Regions from separate parts of the Paenibacillus sp. 37 genome, predicted to be linked through region 1. Evidence: riboswitches for the same ligand, from Rfam matches in the RefSeq annotation. Region 1 holds a riboswitch; the other holds the start of a gene.
What was found. A riboswitch is a leader RNA that binds a small molecule or an ion and turns the genes downstream of it on or off. The one in region 1 is predicted to bind glycine.
Positions count from the first base shown of each region.

Region 2: another riboswitch for glycine. It lies ahead of gcvT (glycine cleavage system aminomethyltransferase GcvT); the one in region 1 lies ahead of sdaAB (L-serine ammonia-lyase, iron-sulfur-dependent subunit beta).

Region 1 is NZ_CP043761.1:543,835-553,592, forward strand. Features, by position in the region: gene F0220_RS02640 (phosphotransferase enzyme family protein) at 1-619, shown strand, start outside; glycine riboswitch at 968-1,090, shown strand; gene sdaAB (L-serine ammonia-lyase, iron-sulfur-dependent subunit beta) at 1,343-2,032, shown strand; gene sdaAA (L-serine ammonia-lyase, iron-sulfur-dependent, subunit alpha) at 2,022-2,999, shown strand; gene F0220_RS02655 (alpha-glycosidase) at 3,170-4,930, opposite strand; gene F0220_RS02660 (response regulator transcription factor) at 5,159-5,842, shown strand; gene F0220_RS02665 (HAMP domain-containing sensor histidine kinase) at 5,869-7,410, shown strand; gene F0220_RS02670 (ABC transporter ATP-binding protein) at 7,491-8,405, shown strand; gene F0220_RS02675 (ABC transporter permease) at 8,402-9,118, shown strand; gene F0220_RS02680 (ABC transporter permease) at 9,120-9,758, shown strand, end outside.
Region 2 is NZ_CP043761.1:5,468,622-5,478,379, reverse strand. Features, by position in the region: gene ptsP (phosphoenolpyruvate--protein phosphotransferase) at 1-909, shown strand, start outside; gene gcvPB (aminomethyl-transferring glycine dehydrogenase subunit GcvPB) at 1,147-2,586, opposite strand; gene gcvPA (aminomethyl-transferring glycine dehydrogenase subunit GcvPA) at 2,721-4,076, opposite strand; gene gcvT (glycine cleavage system aminomethyltransferase GcvT) at 4,073-5,209, opposite strand; glycine riboswitch at 5,530-5,652, opposite strand; gene gcvH (glycine cleavage system protein GcvH) at 5,997-6,389, shown strand; gene F0220_RS23395 (PTS mannitol transporter subunit IIBC) at 6,809-8,263, shown strand; gene F0220_RS23390 (BglG family transcription antiterminator) at 8,302-9,758, shown strand, end outside.

The DNA.
Region 1 (9,758 bases):
GACAACAGAGCAGATCTATGATCTTGGGGCACAACTGCAGATGCTTCATCAATATGGGCGTGAGCAGAATCAGACAGATCGAACTAAGGTACGGCCGGCATATGGCAACATTCATGAGAACTTGGTCATGCTAGGGCAGCTAGAGGAAGGTGTCCGACTGGGGATTTTTATAACGGAAGACTTCGATCTGCTTCGTGAGACGTTTGAGAACATTAATGAGCAGCTAGAAACATACCCGCAGCACGCGGAGACATGGGGAATCATTCATGGGGATATTACTCGCAACAATCTGCTGATCACGGATCAGGGGATGTCCATGATTGATTTTTGTCTACACGGTTATGGTTATTATCTTTTCGATGCCGGAGGGGCAGCGCTTATGTTCAATCGGGAGGAACGTGACATATTCTTATCAGGTTATACCAAACAGATCGCACCACTGACGGATCGTGATATCCGATTAATGGAAGGGTTCATGTTGATCTTTACACTTGGTTATTATGCTTTTCAGATGGGGAACGAGTCTAGGCACGAGTGGATGAAAGATCGCATGCCGAAGTTATGCAGCAAGTATTGCAGACCTTATGTACAGAACGAGAGTATCTTCTACGAACTGTGAATTAGGGTGTGCAGATCAGGATAGGCTACGAACAGTGTGGTTCAAATATTATGGTTGCCTGAATACCCGAACAGTTTCGTGGACAATATCATAAATAGTAGTAAGCGCTTTATGAATTGAAGGAAAATGAAATAAGCTGTTTAAAAGTTCTCTTTATCGAATTAATGTAATGAAAGCTGACAAAATATTCTGGTTTTCATCGGTTCAATCGAAAATGAGGGAAATACATCCAAAGAAATCGTTAAGTTTGTTGACACTGATCTTCCGGTCGATTAATCTTAATGAAGAAGAAATGAACGATTTCCATTACTGTTCTGACATACGCTCAGAATGGTTCCATACAGCGGATGATAACGAGCGGGAGAGACCTGAGTTAGCCGAGCAATGGCTAGTCTTCAGGCACCGAAGGAGCAAGCTGCTGCGCACCCGGCGCAGCGGTTAATCTCTCAGGTAAATGTACCATCGTTGGACGCAACTCTGGAGAGTGCGCGAACTGCGCCACCCAAGGGGTATATGATCAGTCAGCCTGGTGACCTTGTCTGCAATTGCAGGGCATGCACCTTGTCGTGAGACACTGCTGATCGTGAAACTCTCAGGTATCGAGGACAGAGAGAGGGCCTGTGGCCTTCTTCTGTCCTTTTTTGATGTCATCATTCAGTAATAAAGGAACATTATGGCATGGGATCTGGATGAAAATGACGAATACAATTGGAGGGTTATAAGGTGCGATTTAAAGATGTTTTCTCAATTATTGGTCCGTCGATGACGGGGCCTTCAAGTTCACATACAGCTGGAGCGGCAAGGTTAGGGAGAATTGCTCGACAGTGGCTAGGATGTACGCCAGATCGTGCCCGGTTGACACTATACGGTTCATTTGCTGACACGTATCAGGGGCACGGAACAGATCTGGCACTGATCGGCGGTTTGCTGGATTATGTCACAGACGATCCGCGTATTCCGGATGCAGAGCAATACGCAGAGGAAGCGGGCATGGAGGTTGAGTTTTATACAAGTGGCCTGCCTGCTCCTCATCCGAATACGGTCAAAATTGAGTTGTGGCATGAAGAACGTGCCTGCTCCTTGATTGGTGCATCTATTGGTGGTGGAAGCGTATCGGTGCATTCGATGAATGATTTTCGTGTTCAGATTAGTGGTGAGTTTCCGACACTCGTTCTGCGACATGCGGACAAAGCAGGAGTGCTTGCCTCGGTAACGTCCACGATCAGTTCATCCGGGGTTAACATCGGGTATATGCAGGTGGACCGCAAAGCCCGTGATGGCGAAGCGCTGACCGCGATGGAAATGGATGGTGTGCCTAATCCTGATATGCTCAAGCGCCTGAAGGAGCTGGATCATGTACTGGATATTCGTGTCATCGATTTGAAGAGAGGAGTTGATTCGGATGCGATTTAAACATTTACACGAACTGAATACGATCTGTACAGCGGAATCCAAAACGATTGCTCAGCTGATGATCGAGGAGCAAGTTCAGGAGACCAATACACCGGAAGCGGATGTTGTGAAGCAGATGTCTGAATATTATCAGGTGATGAAGGAAGCGGTACGTAAAGGGTTAACGGAAGATACAACATCACGCAGTGGATTAACGGGTGGAGACGGTAAAAGAATGGCCGAGTACATTCGCAAGGGTGAGACTTGCTCAGGAGATGCTTCCGCACTTGCCATGGCGTATGCCCTGTGTGTATCTGAAGTGAATGCCTCCATGGGGCGGATTGTGGCAACACCAACAGCCGGTTCCTGCGGCATTATCCCTGGTGTTTTTATTAGCTCACAGGAGCGATTTGGCTGGACGGACGAACATTTGGTGAACGGATTGTTCTGTGCGGGAGCGATTGGTTATGTTATTGCGAACAATTCATTTATCTCTGGTGCCGAGGGTGGCTGTCAGGCGGAAGTGGGTTCCGCGATTGGCATGGCTGCGGGTGCCATGGTTGAACTGCGTGGAGGTACACCGGAACAGGTCGTTCATGCGGTTGGCCTAGCATTAAAAAATACACTGGGCCTTATCTGCGATCCAGTTGCAGGCCTCGTTGAGATCCCGTGCATCGTCCGTAACGGACTGGGTGCAGTTACGGCGCTGGCTGCGGCTGACATGGCACTGGCCGGAGTGCGTAGTGCTATTCCGTCAGATGAAGTCATCGACGTTATGCTGGAAGTAGGCAGTGCGATGCCGAGCCGCCACCGGGAGACGGCCCAAGGCGGGTTGGCCCAGACACCAACGGGCCGTAAAATGATGCAAAAGCTGGCTAAACCGAAGGCAAAGCGTGCAGAGCCTGAGCAGGAGTCGAAGCCAGAGGATTCTGATACAATTACAAGTGGTACGGATAATGCTCAAGTGCACACGGACCCTCAGGCTTAATCTGAACGGGACCACTGAGATATAATCGGTGACATTATGATATATAACGGCGATATAAAAACAAGCGTCCGCGAACCCGAATTCAGGTTCTGCAGGACGCTTGTTTATGCTGCCAGATGAAGCGAAGATAGGCTACTTAGTTATGGCTCAGAAGTATGTGTATTATAACTCTAGTCCGGGCTCACAGACGTACTCAGTACGGCATATCCATACGCGGGCAGTTCAATGGCGAGTACGCCATCATCCTTGGCGGTACGATGGTTTCCACCGAATAGCTCGGTCCATTCCCCGTCACCCGCCTCCAGTTCGACAATAGCCGTCTCTTCGGATCGATTGAACAGAACCAGAATGCGTTCCTCCTCATTTTGCCGCTCAAATACCAGTTGGCTGCCATCGGTACGAGCCTGCAGGAAACGAACGGTGCCTTCTGCACGCAGGGCAGGATGAGCATGACGCAGGGAGATCAGTTTCTGATAAAAGTCGAACAGTTCTCGGTCCTGCTTCGCTTCATCCCATTCCATGCATTTACGGCAGCCCGGATCATGTTCGCCGTCCATGCCAATCTCGTCTCCGTAATAGATGCACGGCGCGCCCATGTAACTGAACTGGAATAATGCAGCCAGCTTCATCTTGCGCTGGTCTCCTTCACACAGCGTGAGCAGTCGTGGGGTATCGTGACTGTCCAGCAAGTTAAACGCCACTTCGCTGGCCTGAAGCGGATAACGGGATAATTGTCGACCGATGGAGTTCGCGAACTGTTCGGCGTGCATTGTATTTTTCACAAAGAAGGCATTTACGGCATCGGTAAACGGATAGTTCATGGACGCATCGAACTGGTCGCCTTGCAGCCAGGAGGAAGACTCGTTCCATACTTCGCCCAGAATGTAGGCATCCGGATTAGCGGCTTTGACCACACGGCGGAAATCACGCCAGAAGGCATCATCCACTTCGTCTGCAACATCCAGCCGCCATCCGTCCGCGCCCACTTCCTTGATCCAATACTCCGCAACCTTCAGCAGATAGTCCTTAACCTCGGCATTCTCTGTATTCAGCTTTGGCATGTGCGCTTCGAATCCGAAGGTCTCATACGTAGGAATGCCGTCCTTCACGTCCAGCGGGTATTCGTGTACATGGAACCAGTCCTTGTATTTGGATTGTTCTCCGTTCTTCTGCACATCTACAAACGGCGCAAACGTCTTCCCGGAATGGTTGAACACAGCATCCAGAAGTACGCGAATTCCACGTGCATGGCACAGCTCGACCAGTCGTTTCACGGTATCTGCGTCACCAAAATGGCGGTCTACCCGCAGGTAGTCTTCGGTATCGTATTTGTGATTGGTGGTAGCTTCAAAGATGGGGGTGAAGTAGATCGCATTAATGCCCAGATCACTGATGTAATCCAGATGGTCGATCACGCCCTGAAGGTCACCACCGAAGAAATTGAAGGGTGTCGGCTCGCCGCCCCACGGTTCCACCTTTTCCGGACTAATATCCGGGTTGCCGTTCGCGAATCGTTCAGGGAAAATCTGATAGAACACCGCATCCTTAACCCATGCAGGGGGTGTGAATACAGCTCCGGCATGAATATAAGGGAACTGGAACATGCGACCTGGATCGTCCGGTTCTTCTTCCTGGAAGTCCGTCTCGGTCATCCAGATCTGTTCGTCTCCGTTTTTCAGCAAAAAAGAGTACTTCAGTCGGTGGTAGGGAGGTTTCACCTCGCCCTCGAAGTAATCGAACATCGAGTCAGAAGTGAACTTTGTTAAGGGGACCAGCGCTTTGGTTGCATCCCACGTATATTTGTCTCCGGTCAGGGCATGTACCTCAGTCAGATCATTCTTTTTGGCGCGCAGGCGCAGATGGATTGTATCTTGGTCATAGGCATAGGCCCAGTTTCGTTTCGGTTGATGATAGATGGCTTCCAGCAGCATAATGAATTTCCTCCCGTCAGGTGTAGGTATAATATGTACTTGGTAGATTTGATTGATATAACATTCCCCACGTTAATGGATAAGCTATAATTAGAATGTGTGGTAACGTAAAGGAATTCAATATGGTTTCAACAAGATATGAATCCATCTGTTATAGACAGCTTTTATTATGATGATGCTCAGATATATCATTAACCCAATGGGGGCAGAAAGGAAACGACTATTCGAATGAAAACCAAACTGTTATATATTGAAGATGATACGGAAATTGCGACTTGGGTCAGAGCCGATCTGGAGGAGCGCGGTTATGAGGTGGTATGGCTCGGCAGTGGTGAAGGTGCAGCGGAGGCTGCTGTCGGTTGCTCACTCATTATTCTGGATGTCATGCTGCCCGGGCTGGATGGATTTACGGTGGGCCAGCGACTGAAAAAAGAACATCCCGCGGTGCCCATTGTCATGCTCTCGGCCAGAACGTCCATTGACGACAAGTTGCATGGTCTCGATTTTGCCGATGACTATGTAACAAAACCATTTCACCCCGATGAACTGGCTGCCCGGATTGAGGTCCAACTGCGTAAGGCGGGAACTGCGGTCTCATCGGATACAGCTCTGAAGCTGGATCATCTCTCCATCTATGAGAAGGATAACCGCATCGTCAATGAGGAGACGGGGGATGAGATTGTTTTATCGGGAAAACAGTTCCACATCTTCGCCTACCTGCTACGACATATGGGCATGATTCGAACCAAAGAGCAGATCTATGAAGCCGTCTGGAACGAGCCCTATCTGGATGGAGACAAGACTTTGATGGTACATATTCGACATCTACGTGAGAAGCTGGAACTTGATCCGGCCAATCCGGTAATTATTCAGACAGTCCGCGGTGTGGGATATCGCGTGAAGAAGCCATGATCCGGCGGTTCCGAGAACGGAAGACGATGAAGTCAGAACGGAAGGGAGAACGAAGCGCGGGTCAAAAGCAGTCTGGGCGGCGCAAGCTACGCTTCGGGCGGTCCTTGATGTCCAGATATATCATCCTGATTCTAGCGGCAGTATTATTCGTGCCCGTCGTTCTTCCGATTATATCCATCCTATATGTTGTCGTAGTGAATAATACGAATACGAATCAAGCAGCACCTTATGGTGACGTTACCCGGATTAGTAACCTCTGGTCGCGTGAAGCGAAGAACCTGGATGGTGCTTCGGATAAAGAGATTAAGGCCCGATTGGAGAAATTACATGGCTCGTATCCCAAATCTTCCATGTATCGTGTGAATGCGAGCGGTGAGACCCTCTTCATTATCGGTGGTGAGGATGTAACCATTCAGAAATCCACATCCCCGGATGGGAGAACAGACACGACTTTGAGATGGTCACTGGATTCCGGGCAAACCACAGAGACTCATATTCCAGCCTTATGGAATGTAAACAACACAATACAATTCATGAAAGAAGCTTCCTTTCGAGATCCGCTAACCGTAGTTACATACATCGGCGGAGGTGAAAAGGACAAGGGACAGGGCTTCATGATCATTGAAGTGCCGCGGTCACTTCTGCAAATGAATCAGAGTAACTGGCCGATGGAACTCTTGTATCTTGGTATCGTAATGACCCTCATCTTTCTGATCTTCATCATTATGTCGATTCTCTTCTTCGCACGCATTCGCAAACGACTTATTCGTTTGCAGACGGCCATGATGATCACAGGCAAGGAAGGCCTCCCGCTTCCGGTAGATATCCGCCGGTCAGACGAGATCGGTCAACTGGAGGAATCCTTCAATCAGATGGTGCATCAACTGTCCGATAGCCGTCACCGTGAACGCGAGGAGGAACAATTGCGCAAGCGTCTCATTGCGGGGCTTTCTCACGATCTGCGTACCCCGCTAACGGTGATTCGTGGACATATGCATGCTTTGCACAAGGAAGAGCTGAGCGAGCAAGGTGACCGTTCATTACATCGCATGGAAGCAAAGATGGAGGACCTCGGCGGGCTCATTGACAACATGTTATCCTACAATTTGCTCACGAGTGGGAAATATACACTGAAGCTGGTAGAGAAAGATATACTGCGGATCGTCAGGGAAACGGCGGCCGCCTGGTACCCGGTCTGGGAGAAAGAGCAATTTGAGATTGATATTGACCTGCCAGAGGAACCATTAATCTGGCATATGGATGAACAAGGCATGCGCCGTATTCTCGATAATCTGTTCCAGAACGTAATTCGTCATGCTGCCAGCGGGAAATATATTGGCATATCAACCCAGGAGATTCAGGGTGAGACGGCCATCATTATTCAGGATCGGGGTCCGGGAATGCAACCGAATTCCGACACAAAAGGCACAGGTTTAGGCTTATCCATTGTAGACCTGTTGATTCGTGAGATGGGTCTGCGCAAGCGGGTAGACAGTTCCGAGACGGGTGTCCAGACATATATCTACAGTGGTAAGGGGAAACAGGGAAACAACAAACCGCTGAAATAGCTTTTTTAAACTAAACTTAAACTAGAGACTACTTTGGCTTTAACCTTGGAAGGTTACGATAGTTCCGAGGTGATCATACAGTGAGTGAAAATATTATTCAAACGGCTAATCTATGGAAAACATACCGGGACCGTGCAGCGGTCCGTGAACTTGATCTGCATATTAAAAAGGGAGATATCTACGGCTTCCTCGGTCCCAACGGTGCCGGCAAAACAACAACGATTCGCATGCTTCTCGGCTTGATTAAACCAACCAAAGGCGTGATCCGTCTCTTCGACAAGGATATCCGCAAGGATCGCATGGATATCTTGCGCCGTGTGGGTTCCTTGGTCGAATACCCGTCCTATTACGGACATCTGAACGCAGTAGAGAATCTGGAAACTTTGCGTCGCATCATCAATGTACCCAAATCAAGAATTGCTGAAGTGCTGTCCATTGTAGATCTGACCAAGGATGCCAAACGTTCGGTGAAGGGGTACTCCCTTGGGATGAAGCAACGTCTGGGTATTGCCAGCGCTTTGTTGGGTGAACCGGAGTTGCTGATTCTGGACGAACCAACGAATGGGCTCGATCCGGCTGGTATTCAGGAGATTCGGGAACTGATCAAACGTATGCCTCTGGAACATGGCATTACCGTTCTGGTTTCCAGCCACTTGCTGAGTGAAGTCGAACAGATGGCAAGTCGTGTTGGTATTATCCGTGAAGGCAAGATGGTGCTTCAGGATACCATCGCAAGTCTGCATAGTCAGACGGGCAGCTCGATCCGGTTAACGGTTTCCGAGCCGGAAGAGGCTATGAAGCTGGCGAGAGAACAGGGACAATTTGGTCAGCAACAAGGTTCTGCATTAACGTTCCCTTATATGGATAACAGTTCAGTGGCACTGCTTGTGCGCCGATTAATTGAGCAGGATCATGATGTGTATCGTGTAGAGGAACAGCGTCAGTCGCTGGAAGATCTGTTCATGCGTGTCATTGGCGAGGGGGCTTCCATATGACCGGGCGTGCATTATCGTCAGACTGGCTCAAGATTCGGGGGAAAGGGATCTGGTTTCTTATCTTTCTGGCCCCTCTTGGATTGACAGCGATGCAGGCGCTTAATTTTGGCTTACGGTTGGACTATCTGAAAGAGCAGTATGCTGATAACCTGTGGGGCGGATTGTTGGGCAATGTAGTTGTCTTTGTACCGTTGTCCCTGATGCTGGGAGCAACCATTCTCAGCTCCATGATTGCTAATGTCGAGCATGAACAGGGATCGTGGAAACAGTTGTTAGCAATGCCGATTCCCAGACCAGCTGTATATTTGGCGAAGTTCTTGCTGGCTTGTCTGCTGCTGGTAATCTCCTGCCTGCTGCTAACCGCAGGCATTATAGGTCTGGGTCTGATCTTCGGATTCCATGCCAGTGAGATCCCTTGGACGCATGCCATTAAGCTGGGGCTGTTGCCTTTAGCTGGTGCGCTTCCCGTGTTGTCGTTGGAGTTATGGCTCACAATGGTGAATAAAAATCAGGCGCTTCCCGTCACTCTGGGAATTGTTCTCGCGATAACAGGCATGTTTGCGCTCAGTATCTCACCGTATTTTCCACTTGCTTGGGCACAGATGGCTTGGAATGGACCTAATCCATATCTGTATGCAGGCATGGGAGCAGGTCTGGGGCTCTTGATCCTGTTGTTGGGTATGGTGCATTTTAGCCGGAAGGATGTGGCCTGATATGAGCTTTGCGACAACGTATTTTCGAATTTTGTCTGCTGAGCGGTTGAAGATGGGCAAATCACCCATATGGCTCCTGATTCTGTTAAGTCCACTTATTGCACTGCTCATCGGACTGTTGTCCACTCCATCGGGGAATTGGCAGGTACTGATGGGCACCATGGTCTTCTTACACGGATTGCTCCTTTTGCCGATGCTGACTGGCGTGTTTACGTCCTTTGTCTGCCGTTTCGAACATGCGGGAGGAGGGTGGAAGCAGATGCTGGTTTTGCCGCTCACACGTTCAGGTGTATATGCTGGCAAACTGACGATTGTACTCATGCTTCTGGCGGGTACACAAGTGTTGTTGCTGATATCCATTTTGCTGGCAGGCATGATCCATGGCATTACGATGGAGATACCCTGGGGATTCCTGGTGGGCAAACTACTGCTTGGGTTGTTGGCCTGTGTACCCTTGGCTGCCCTGCAGATGTTCGTTTCATTGGTGTGGAGTAGCTTTGCCGCACCACTCGCACTGAATTTTGCACTGACCATACCGAATATTCTCATTGTAAACTCGGCGACGTATGGGCCGTATTATCCGTGGGCACAACCGATGATTCTGATGACACCCGTGGACGGCGCGGGTTTCGGAGCCTAC
Region 2 (9,758 bases), 2.2 Mb from region 1:
GTTGAACTTGCAGCCAACATCGGTACACCCAATGATGTAACGGGTGTTCTGGAGAACGGCGGCGAGGCTGTAGGCCTGTACCGTACCGAGTTCCTTTACATGGGCAGAGACAAGCTTCCATCCGAAGACATTCAGTATAATGCTTACAAAGCGGTACTGGAAAAAATGGAAGGCAAACCTGTCGTTGTTCGTACACTCGACATCGGTGGAGACAAAGAGCTTCCATACCTGGATCTGCCAAAAGAAATGAATCCATTCCTCGGCTTCCGCGCAGTTCGTCTGTGTCTGGACCGTCTGGATATCTTCCGTACACAATTGCGTGCATTGCTGCGTGCAAGCGTACATGGAAACCTGCGTGTCATGTTCCCAATGATCGCAACGCTTGGTGAATTCCGTGAAGCAAAAGCTGTCTTGCTCGAAGAGAAAGAGAAGCTGGTTGCTGAAGGTATTGCTGTTTCTGACAGCATTCAACTCGGAATCATGGTCGAAATTCCTTCGACTGCAGTTCTGGCAGATCAGTTTGCCAAAGAAGTGGATTTCTTCAGTATCGGAACGAACGATCTGATTCAATACACAATGGCTGCTGACCGTATGAACGAACGAGTGGCTTATCTGTACCAGCCTTACAACCCAGCCATTTTGCGTTTGGTTAAAATGGTTATCGATGCTGCGCATCGTGAAGGCAAATGGGTTGGCATGTGTGGTGAGATGGCAGGAGACGAAACAGCAATTCCATTGCTGCTTGGTCTTGGATTGGATGAGTTCAGCATGAGCGCAACCTCCATCCTGCCAGCTCGTAGTCAGATCACCAAGCTGTCCCGTGCGGATATGCAGGAACTGGCTGCTAAAGCTCTGGATATGCAAACGGCTGAACAAGTCGTTGAATTGGTTCAAAGCATTCAAGCGTAATGTAATTTTACGGGGTTTCCACCCGATTTTAAGGGTTTCTTTTTCCGATAAAAAGCTGCAGTCGTGCAGTAATTTTGCCGGTATCCGCGATTCATTGTGGATATCGGCTTTTTTTGTTGCGCGAATGTATAGGAGGGGAGTACGAGGAGAAAGACCCTGTAATGTCTAGGCAAAAAAATGCTCTTGCTGGGGTAAGTTAACATCAGCAAGAGCATGGATTAGAAATTCACTTAGTGTTTAACTGCATGCGCAGTTGAGTACAGGTTTGCGGGCGGCAGTGGTCTCATCAAGACGAGTGACTGGTGTTCCGTAAGGTGCGTTGAGTACCAACTCTGGTGTCTCTTCCGCTTCTTTGGCAATCCGAATCATCGTATCAATGAACCCATCCAGTGTTTCTTTGCTTTCGGTTTCCGTCGGCTCGATCATGATGCATTCCTCAACGTTGAGCGGGAAGTACACCGTAGGTGGATGATATCCAAAATCAAGCAATCGTTTGGCAACGTCAAGTGTGCGCACACCATATTGCTTCAAACCCCGACCAGACATGACAAATTCATGTTTGCATACACCCGGATACGGAATCTCGTAGTATGGTGCGAGGCGGGCCATCATATAGTTGGCATTCAGTACCGCACATTCAGACACACGGCGCAATCCTTCCGGTCCATAGGTGCGAATGTAGGCATAGGCACGTACCAATATACCGAAGTTACCGTAGTAGGCTTTCACCCGGCCAATGGATTGATCGCCTTCACGATCGAATGCATACATACCGTCATCATTTTTGATCACCATCGGTTTAGGCAGGAACGGGATCAGGCGACTCTTCACACCGACTGGTCCGGCGCCAGGTCCACCACCGCCATGAGGTGTACTCATCGTTTTGTGCAAGTTCAGATGCACCACGTCAAAGCCCATATCACCCGGACGGGTAATGCCCATAATGGCATTGGAGTTCGCGCCATCGTAATACAACAAGCCACCAGCCTGGTGTACGATGGATGCAATCTCCTGAATGTCTTTCTCGAACAAACCAAGTGTATTTGGGTTTGTGAGCATCAATGCTGCCGTATCCGAACCGACGGCTGCACGGAGCGCGTCCAGATCGACCAGTCCATCTGCGCGGGATGGAATCGTCACAGTTTCAAATCCTGCAACGGTAGCACTTGCTGGGTTGGTACCATGCGAAGAATCGGGCACGATGACTTTGGTACGTTGTTCGCCACGACCTTCGTGGTAGGCACGAATCATCATGAGTCCAGTCCATTCTCCATGAGCACCAGCTGCTGGTTGCAGGGTCACAGCGTCCATACCTGTCAGACCTGCAAGGTCGTTTTGCAACGTATACAACAGTTCAAGTGCACCTTGAATGCTGGATTCATGCTGGTACGGATGGATTTTGGCGAATCCATTGTAACGGGCCACGTCCTCATTAATCTTTGGATTGTATTTCATCGTACAGGAGCCCAGTGGATAGAATCCGTTATCTACGCCGAAGTTACGGCGGGACAACGCAGTATAGTGCCTGATAACATCTACCTCGAACACTTCCGGTAGTGCCGCTGCTTCCGAACGGAGCATTTCCCGGGGAATCAACGTATCGGCAGCCTGACGAGGAACGTCACATTCTGGCAAGGAATAAGCGACACGTCCAGGGCTACTGAGTTCAAAAATCAATGATTGTTCCGGAGCAGGAGATAGGGTCTGTGCACTGAATGTTGTATCCGTCTCAGGTTTAGACGAAGTAGAGAAAGAGGTGCCTGTTTCCGATTGTCCTTGTGCCGGTGTTGTCGTTGTCGTCGTTTCCTGAGTCACAGCGATCCCTCCAATGCTCGTGCGAATTCGTCAATCTCTTCCTTACTGCGTCGTTCGGTAACAGCAATCAGCATATGTCCGGCAAGCTCCGGATAATCACGTCCGAGTTCGTAACCACCAATGAAGCCTGCATCCAGCAGTTTCAGTTGAAGAGCATCCACATCGGTTCCTTCAGGAAGTTTAATAACAAACTCATTAAATGTGGGTGCATTAAAAGTAAGGCTAACTCCAGGAATCGCAGTTAATGTATTCAGGGTGTAATGACTCTTTTGCAGATTCAGATCCGCGACATCGATCATGCCTTGTTTCCCCATGATGGACATATACACAGATGCGCTGAGTGCAAGCAAAGCCTGGTTGGAACAGATGTTGGATGTCGCCTTTTCGCGGCGGATATGCTGTTCACGTGCTTGCAGTGTGAGTACAAATCCACGTTTTCCGTTGCGATCCTTGGTCTGGCCTACAATTCGGCCAGGAATTCGGCGCATATGAGGCTGGGATACGGCGAAATATCCGCATGTTGGGCCGCCGAGTGAAGCGGCGATGCCGAGGGGCTGCGCATCACCAACAACGATGTCGGCACCCAGCTTGCCTGGGGCTTCCAGCAGACCCAGCGATAGCGGGTTAGCACTTACAACGAGTAGGCCCTTGTGCGCATGCACGAGGTCGGCAGCCTGCTTCACATTTTCCACGGCACCAAAGAAGTTCGGACTCTGGATCATGACAGCAGCGGTATCGTCCGATATGGCGGCTTGCAAGGCATCCCAGTCCGTGACGCCATCCTTATAACCAATCTCGACAATCTCCAGACGGAGTCCGTGCGCATATGCCTGCAATACCTGGCGGGCTTCCGGATGAACGGTACGGGATACGATGAGTTGTTTGCGACGAGTTGCCGCTGCGGTCAGATTACCTGCTTCAGCAAAGGCGGTTGCACCGTCATACATACTGGCATTGGCTACAGCCATACCGGTTAATTCACAGATGTAGGATTGAAATTCGAAAATGGCCTGTAGTTCACCTTGGCTGATCTCAGGCTGATAAGGTGTGTAAGCAGTGTAGAACTCGGAACGGGAAATGACATGATTGATGACGGAAGGAACATGATGATCGTATATGCCTGCGCCGAGGAAGCTGGCGTGTGTTTCGAAATTGGCGTTGGCACCAGCTTGTTTGGACATGTGCCGTGTCAGCGCATACTCATCGAGTTTGGATGATACGGGCAGCTCGCCCTGATAACGAATCTCCTGAGGAATGTCCTGGAACAGTTTCTCCAGCGTATCCACACCGATGGTTGCGAGCATGGCGCTCTGATCTTGTTCAGTCATGGGAATGTAACGGTGCTTGCTCATGCTTGATCAGCTCCTTGAGTAGGTGTCTTAGACGTACGTGTCCGTTTATGAAAAGGGGTCTTCACGACCTCGGCTTTTAGTTTCTTCCCTCGGATCTCAATCTCAAGCGGAGTTCCCAGCGCAGCGTATTTGCTGTCGATGAGGGCAAGCCCCAGATTACGCTTCAATGTAGGTGATTGCGTGCCTGTTGTCACTTCACCGATCTGTACGCCTTCGGCGTAAATCGGATAGTGGGGGCGAGGAATACCGCGCTCCAGCACTTCGATGCCGACCAGTTTGCGGGCAGGCCCGTCATTTTTTTGCTGTAACAAGGCTTCGTGTCCGATAAAAGGTCCGGCATTTAGTTTCACAAACATACCAACGCCAGCTTCTAGCGGAGAGATCGTTGCAGATAATTCCTGTCCATACAGAGGCAGCTTGGCTTCAAAGCGCAATGTATCCCGGGCACCAAGTCCGGTTGGCACCAGTCCGTGACCTTCACCGGCTTGCATTAATCCGTTCCAGACGGTAGCGGCCTGATCTGCTGGAATATATAGTTCAAAGCCATCTTCACCGGTATAACCGGTACGGGACAACAGCAATTTTACTCCACAGACTTCGGCATCCTGCACAAAACGAAACGGTTCAATCGTGGAGACATCTGTATCTGTAACTTTTCCGATAATGTCTACAGCCAGTGGACCTTGCAAGGCGAGCAGCGCCGTCTGCTCCGAATCGTTGGTCATGTTTACGCCAGGGATCAAGTGCTCTTGCAGCCACGCCCAATCCTTGTTGATATTGGAGGCGTTAACCACGAGCATATAATGCTGATCTTCCAGCTTATACACGAGCAGATCGTCCACCACACCGCCATCTGGATAACACATCAGGGTGTACTGGGCTTGACCGGGAACCAGCGTGGTCACATCATTGGTCGTCATTTGTTGCAAAAAAACTTCAGCCTGCTCACCCTGTACTGTGAATTCGCCCATATGGGATACATCGAATAGTCCAGCACGCTCACGCACCGCTTCATGTTCTTTCTGAATTCCGCTAAATTGCACCGGAAGCTCCCAGCCTCCAAAATCAATGCACCGTACGCCTTCGTATTGCTGATATAGTGGGAAGAGTGGTGTTCTAAGCAAATCGGACATCAAATCACCTCGTCATGGACCGTCAACCGGCCGGAAATATAATCGTGGATCAATGAAGCAGGGTATTTTTAAATTTTTCAGCTAGATATTTTCATCACATAAGTATGGTAAGCAGCTAGGGCAGCGCCGTTCTACATCCTGTTTTTCGTTTTTTGGGAAAAAGGAAAAGGACAGGCCAAAGAATCGGCATGCCAAGTAGCACGCTGTATTCTAAGGCTCTGTCCCTTGTACCTGAGAGTTACCCCGCTGCGTTGTGCAGCAGGTTTCCCCTTGGGTGATCATAACGCCCGCACAGGGCGAATAGATGCTCTCCAGAGTTGCGTCCCGTAAAAGTCCTTTTGCCTGAGAGATTCACCCCCGCTTATCGGTGGTTTACTCCTTCGGCGTTACCTCATGTACATCCCGAATCGGGTGTCACGGGTAATCTCTCCCTTTACATTCATCCGCGAGTATAACATAGTCCAATAAACACATTTACTCCTCTCATTAAAACGTGAATCCACTACCGATGTCAAGAACGATATCATTGATAATGAATAAAAACCGAATATTTAATATATTTTAAGTGTTATTGTTCGTGTATTTAAAAAGACTGCGCTTACTATTCTAATATTCACCAGTATATGAAGAAAGAGTGTAATCCGGTTACAGGATTTAGAGGTGTTCAGCAAATAAATTGTGAGGTATCTTGACATTTGATTCATAAATATCATACGCTATGTTCTGGGAAAAGGGTTAAGGTCAAAGAACGCATGCACTCATTTAATGAAAAGCGAGGCGGATATCGATGAGCGAATTGAAAAGTGATTTCCTGTACAGTGAAGAGCACGAATGGGTGCAAACCGTAGGGGAGGATACTGTACGTATTGGCATTACCGAGTTCGCGCAGCATCAGCTGGGTGACATTGTGTTTGTGGAATTGCCTGACCTTGAAACCAATGTAAAAGCAGAGGACAGTATTGGAACAATAGAATCGGTCAAAACAGTTTCGGACTTGTTCTCTCCCGTCACAGGTTCTATTATTGCAGTCAATGATTCGTTGCAGGACTCACCTGAACTTGTGAACAGCTCTCCTTACGAGGAAGGCTGGATGATTGAGATTCGTGTTGAGGGAGATCTGACAGCAGCATTGTCTACATTGATGAATGCAGACGCGTATCGTAAACATACGGAAGAATAGGAGCAACGAACTTGTACTTATTAACATATATTTTATAACCAAATGAAATGAGCTTCATATTGTTTCGACCTGTGTGAGCCGGATGCTTGCACAGGTTTTTTGTGCTTTCCAGGAATAGTTTTGAATGTGGATTGAAGCAGATTGTGGATGTAAATCACCTGATTGGACCAAGCTATAGGTTAGAAAATGATTCTGGAAATGATAAAAGTCATAGGCAAGAAAAGCCTTGCGTACCAATGGATTCGGCCATTATGCATCGATTAAAACGATTACATAACCTAATGTTGTCATCATTGTTCATGACGAAAGTACGCTTTCATTTCATTGAACAGGAGAGCATTCTCGCTTAGGATTACAGCAGGGGAGAAATGATACCCCTTTCATAAATCATAATCACTTGATCCAAGGAGGATAATACAATGAGTAATTTGGACCAATCGTCCAATTCCAAAGGTGGGCTACGGGTTGGTGTTCAGCGTTTTGGCCGATTCCTGAGTGGTATGGTCATGCCGAATATGGGAGCGTTCATCGCCTGGGGATTAATTACGGCTCTGTTCATTCCAACAGGCTGGTTCCCTAACGAGACGCTTGCGCAGCTAGTTGATCCGATGATCAAATATTTGCTGCCACTGTTAATCGGTTACACCGGGGGTACGATGGTGCATGGTCAGCGTGGTGGTGTCGTGGGTGCCATTATGACCATTGGGGTCATCGTGGGTAGTGATATCCCGATGTTCCTCGGTGCCATGATTGCCGGACCACTGGCAGCATGGATCATCAAAAAGTTCGATAAATCCATTGAAGGTAAAATTAGAGCCGGATTTGAAATGCTGGTTAACAACTTTTCAGCCGGTATTATTGGCGGGATCTTGGGGATTTTTGCGCTACTGGGCATCGGGCCTGCTGTAGAAGCAATTAGCAAAGTATTGTCTGCCGGGGTACAAGGCTTAATGAATCTGGGCTTGTTACCACTGGTCAACCTAATCATTGAACCAGGTAAAGTATTGTTCCTGAACAATGCGATCAACCACGGAATTCTGACACCGATTGCAACAGATCAAGCGAGAGAATTAGGGCAATCCGTATTATACATGCTTGAATCGAACCCGGGTCCGGGACTTGGTATCTTGCTTGCTTACTGTTTCTTCGGACGCGGAATGGCCAAATCTTCTGCACCAGGTGCCGTTATCATTCATTTCTTCGGGGGAATTCATGAGATCTACTTCCCTTACATTCTGATGAGACCCATTTTGATTCTTGCCGCAATCGCGGGTGGCGTCGCAGGTACATTAACATTCATGCTCACCGGAGCGGGACTTGTTTCGGCACCATCACCGGGTAGTATTATCGCGTATTTCCTCTTAACACCAAAAGGTGGATACCTGCCGATGCTCGCAGGGGTGCTTGTAGCAGCCGTCGTATCTTTCCTGGTTGCAGCGGTGTTGCTGAAAACGGGTAAACAAAAGGACGAAGATTTGGAGTCCGCATCCAGTCGGATGAAAGACATGAAGAGTCAAGGAACCGTGCCAAACGCTGGCATTACGGCTAATCGACGTGAAGCAGACAGAGCCGCAGATATGGCTTCTTCTCCAGTGAAAACAGATGTGAAGAAGATTGTTTTCTCCTGTGATGCAGGTATGGGCTCGAGTGCCATGGGCGCTTCCATTCTTCGCAAGAAGATGAAGGCAGAGGGGATTGACGTTACGGTGACCAATACGGCCATCAGTGATATCCCGCCAGATGCAGATGTGGTCATCACACAACAAATATTAACCGATCGTGCCCGCTCCGTTGCGCCGAACGCAGAACATATATCCATCGACAACTTCCTAAAAAGCCCGGAATACGATGCGCTCGTTGAACGTCTAAAGTAATTGTACGCATTTGTTTTCCCTGAGCCGGAGGCTGAGATATGAGTATTACCAAAAGACAACGTGAAATCGTGGAGTTTCTGCTGGAGCATCCACATGAAGTAACAGCCGGCGAAATCGCCGTTGAAGTAAAGGTCAGTACCCGAACGGTTCACCGGGAGCTGCAAATGATTGAACAATGGCTTGAACCTTTGGGCATGAGGCTGGAAAAAAAATCGGGAACCGGAATCCGAATTGATGCCAGTTCCGATGATCTGGCTGTATTGCGCCAGCAACTAGAGGGTAAAGAATATGTAGAGTTTACGCCGGAAGAGCGTAAGCTCTTCATGCTTTGCATCCTGCTTGATGAAGCGGAGCCTGTAAAGTTACTCGCTCTGGCTTCGGATCTGAAAGTGACCGTATCCACCGTAACCACGGATTTGGACGATCTGGAGTCACGAATTCGTCAGGCGGGACTAAAACTGGTTCGCAGACGTGGATATGGCGTCAAGATTAACGGGAGTGAGACGATTCATCGCACAGCCATAGCTGCACTTGCTCTGGAATTTCTGGATGAATCCGACCTGTTCGGAAGACAACCTGAACAAGGTGGCTCCATCGTAAACCAAAAATTGCTGGATATGATTGGACACGGTGATGTGCTTACGATCGAAAATGCGTTATGGCAACCAGATATTGAATGGCTGGAGAACATCCCGGAACGTCAATACATGAAGCTGCTGATTCAATTATCCGTAGCGGTTGTCCGTATTCGTAAAGGTTTTGGTATTGGTGGTATGTCTCTACGAGAGAACACGGGAGATGCAGTTGCAGCGCAGGATGAGATGAAGGTTCCGCCTTATATGGCTTCACGCTTGTGTAGTGTGTTATCCACTCAACTGGGGCTGACATTCTCCCAAGAGGAGCAAGCTTATTTTCACAGACTATTAGTTGAGACAGAGCAGCGGATTCACTCTTCGCGGCTGTTGCCAATAGACGACTTAATTTTACTGGACAGGGTGCATTCACTGATTGATCAGATGCAGGGGAGAACGCATTACGCCTTTCATGAGGATCGTTTGCTTCGTGAAGGTCTGCTTGCTCATATGCAACCTGTCATGGAGCGTATTGAAGGGCACCAGATGATTCGTAATCCGCTACTGCAGCAGATCCGGAAGGATTATGATTCACTTTTTGAAGATGTCAAAAAATCTGTGGGGCAAGCTTGGCCAGGCACAGACGTTCCGGATGAGGAAATTGGTTTCCTGGTCATGCACTTTGGGGCTTCCATCGAGAGGTTGCGTACATTGAAACGGGAGATCAGGGCGATCATCGTGTGTACAAGCGGAATTGGATCATCACGCATGCTATCCAGCCGATTGTCCAAGGAGATTCCCGAGATTCGAATCATGGATAGCGTGTCCTGGTATGAAGCTGCCCGGATACCTACAGATCAATATGATCTGGTGTTATCGACGGTCGATCTGCCGATGGATGAGCATCAGTATTACAAAGTGAG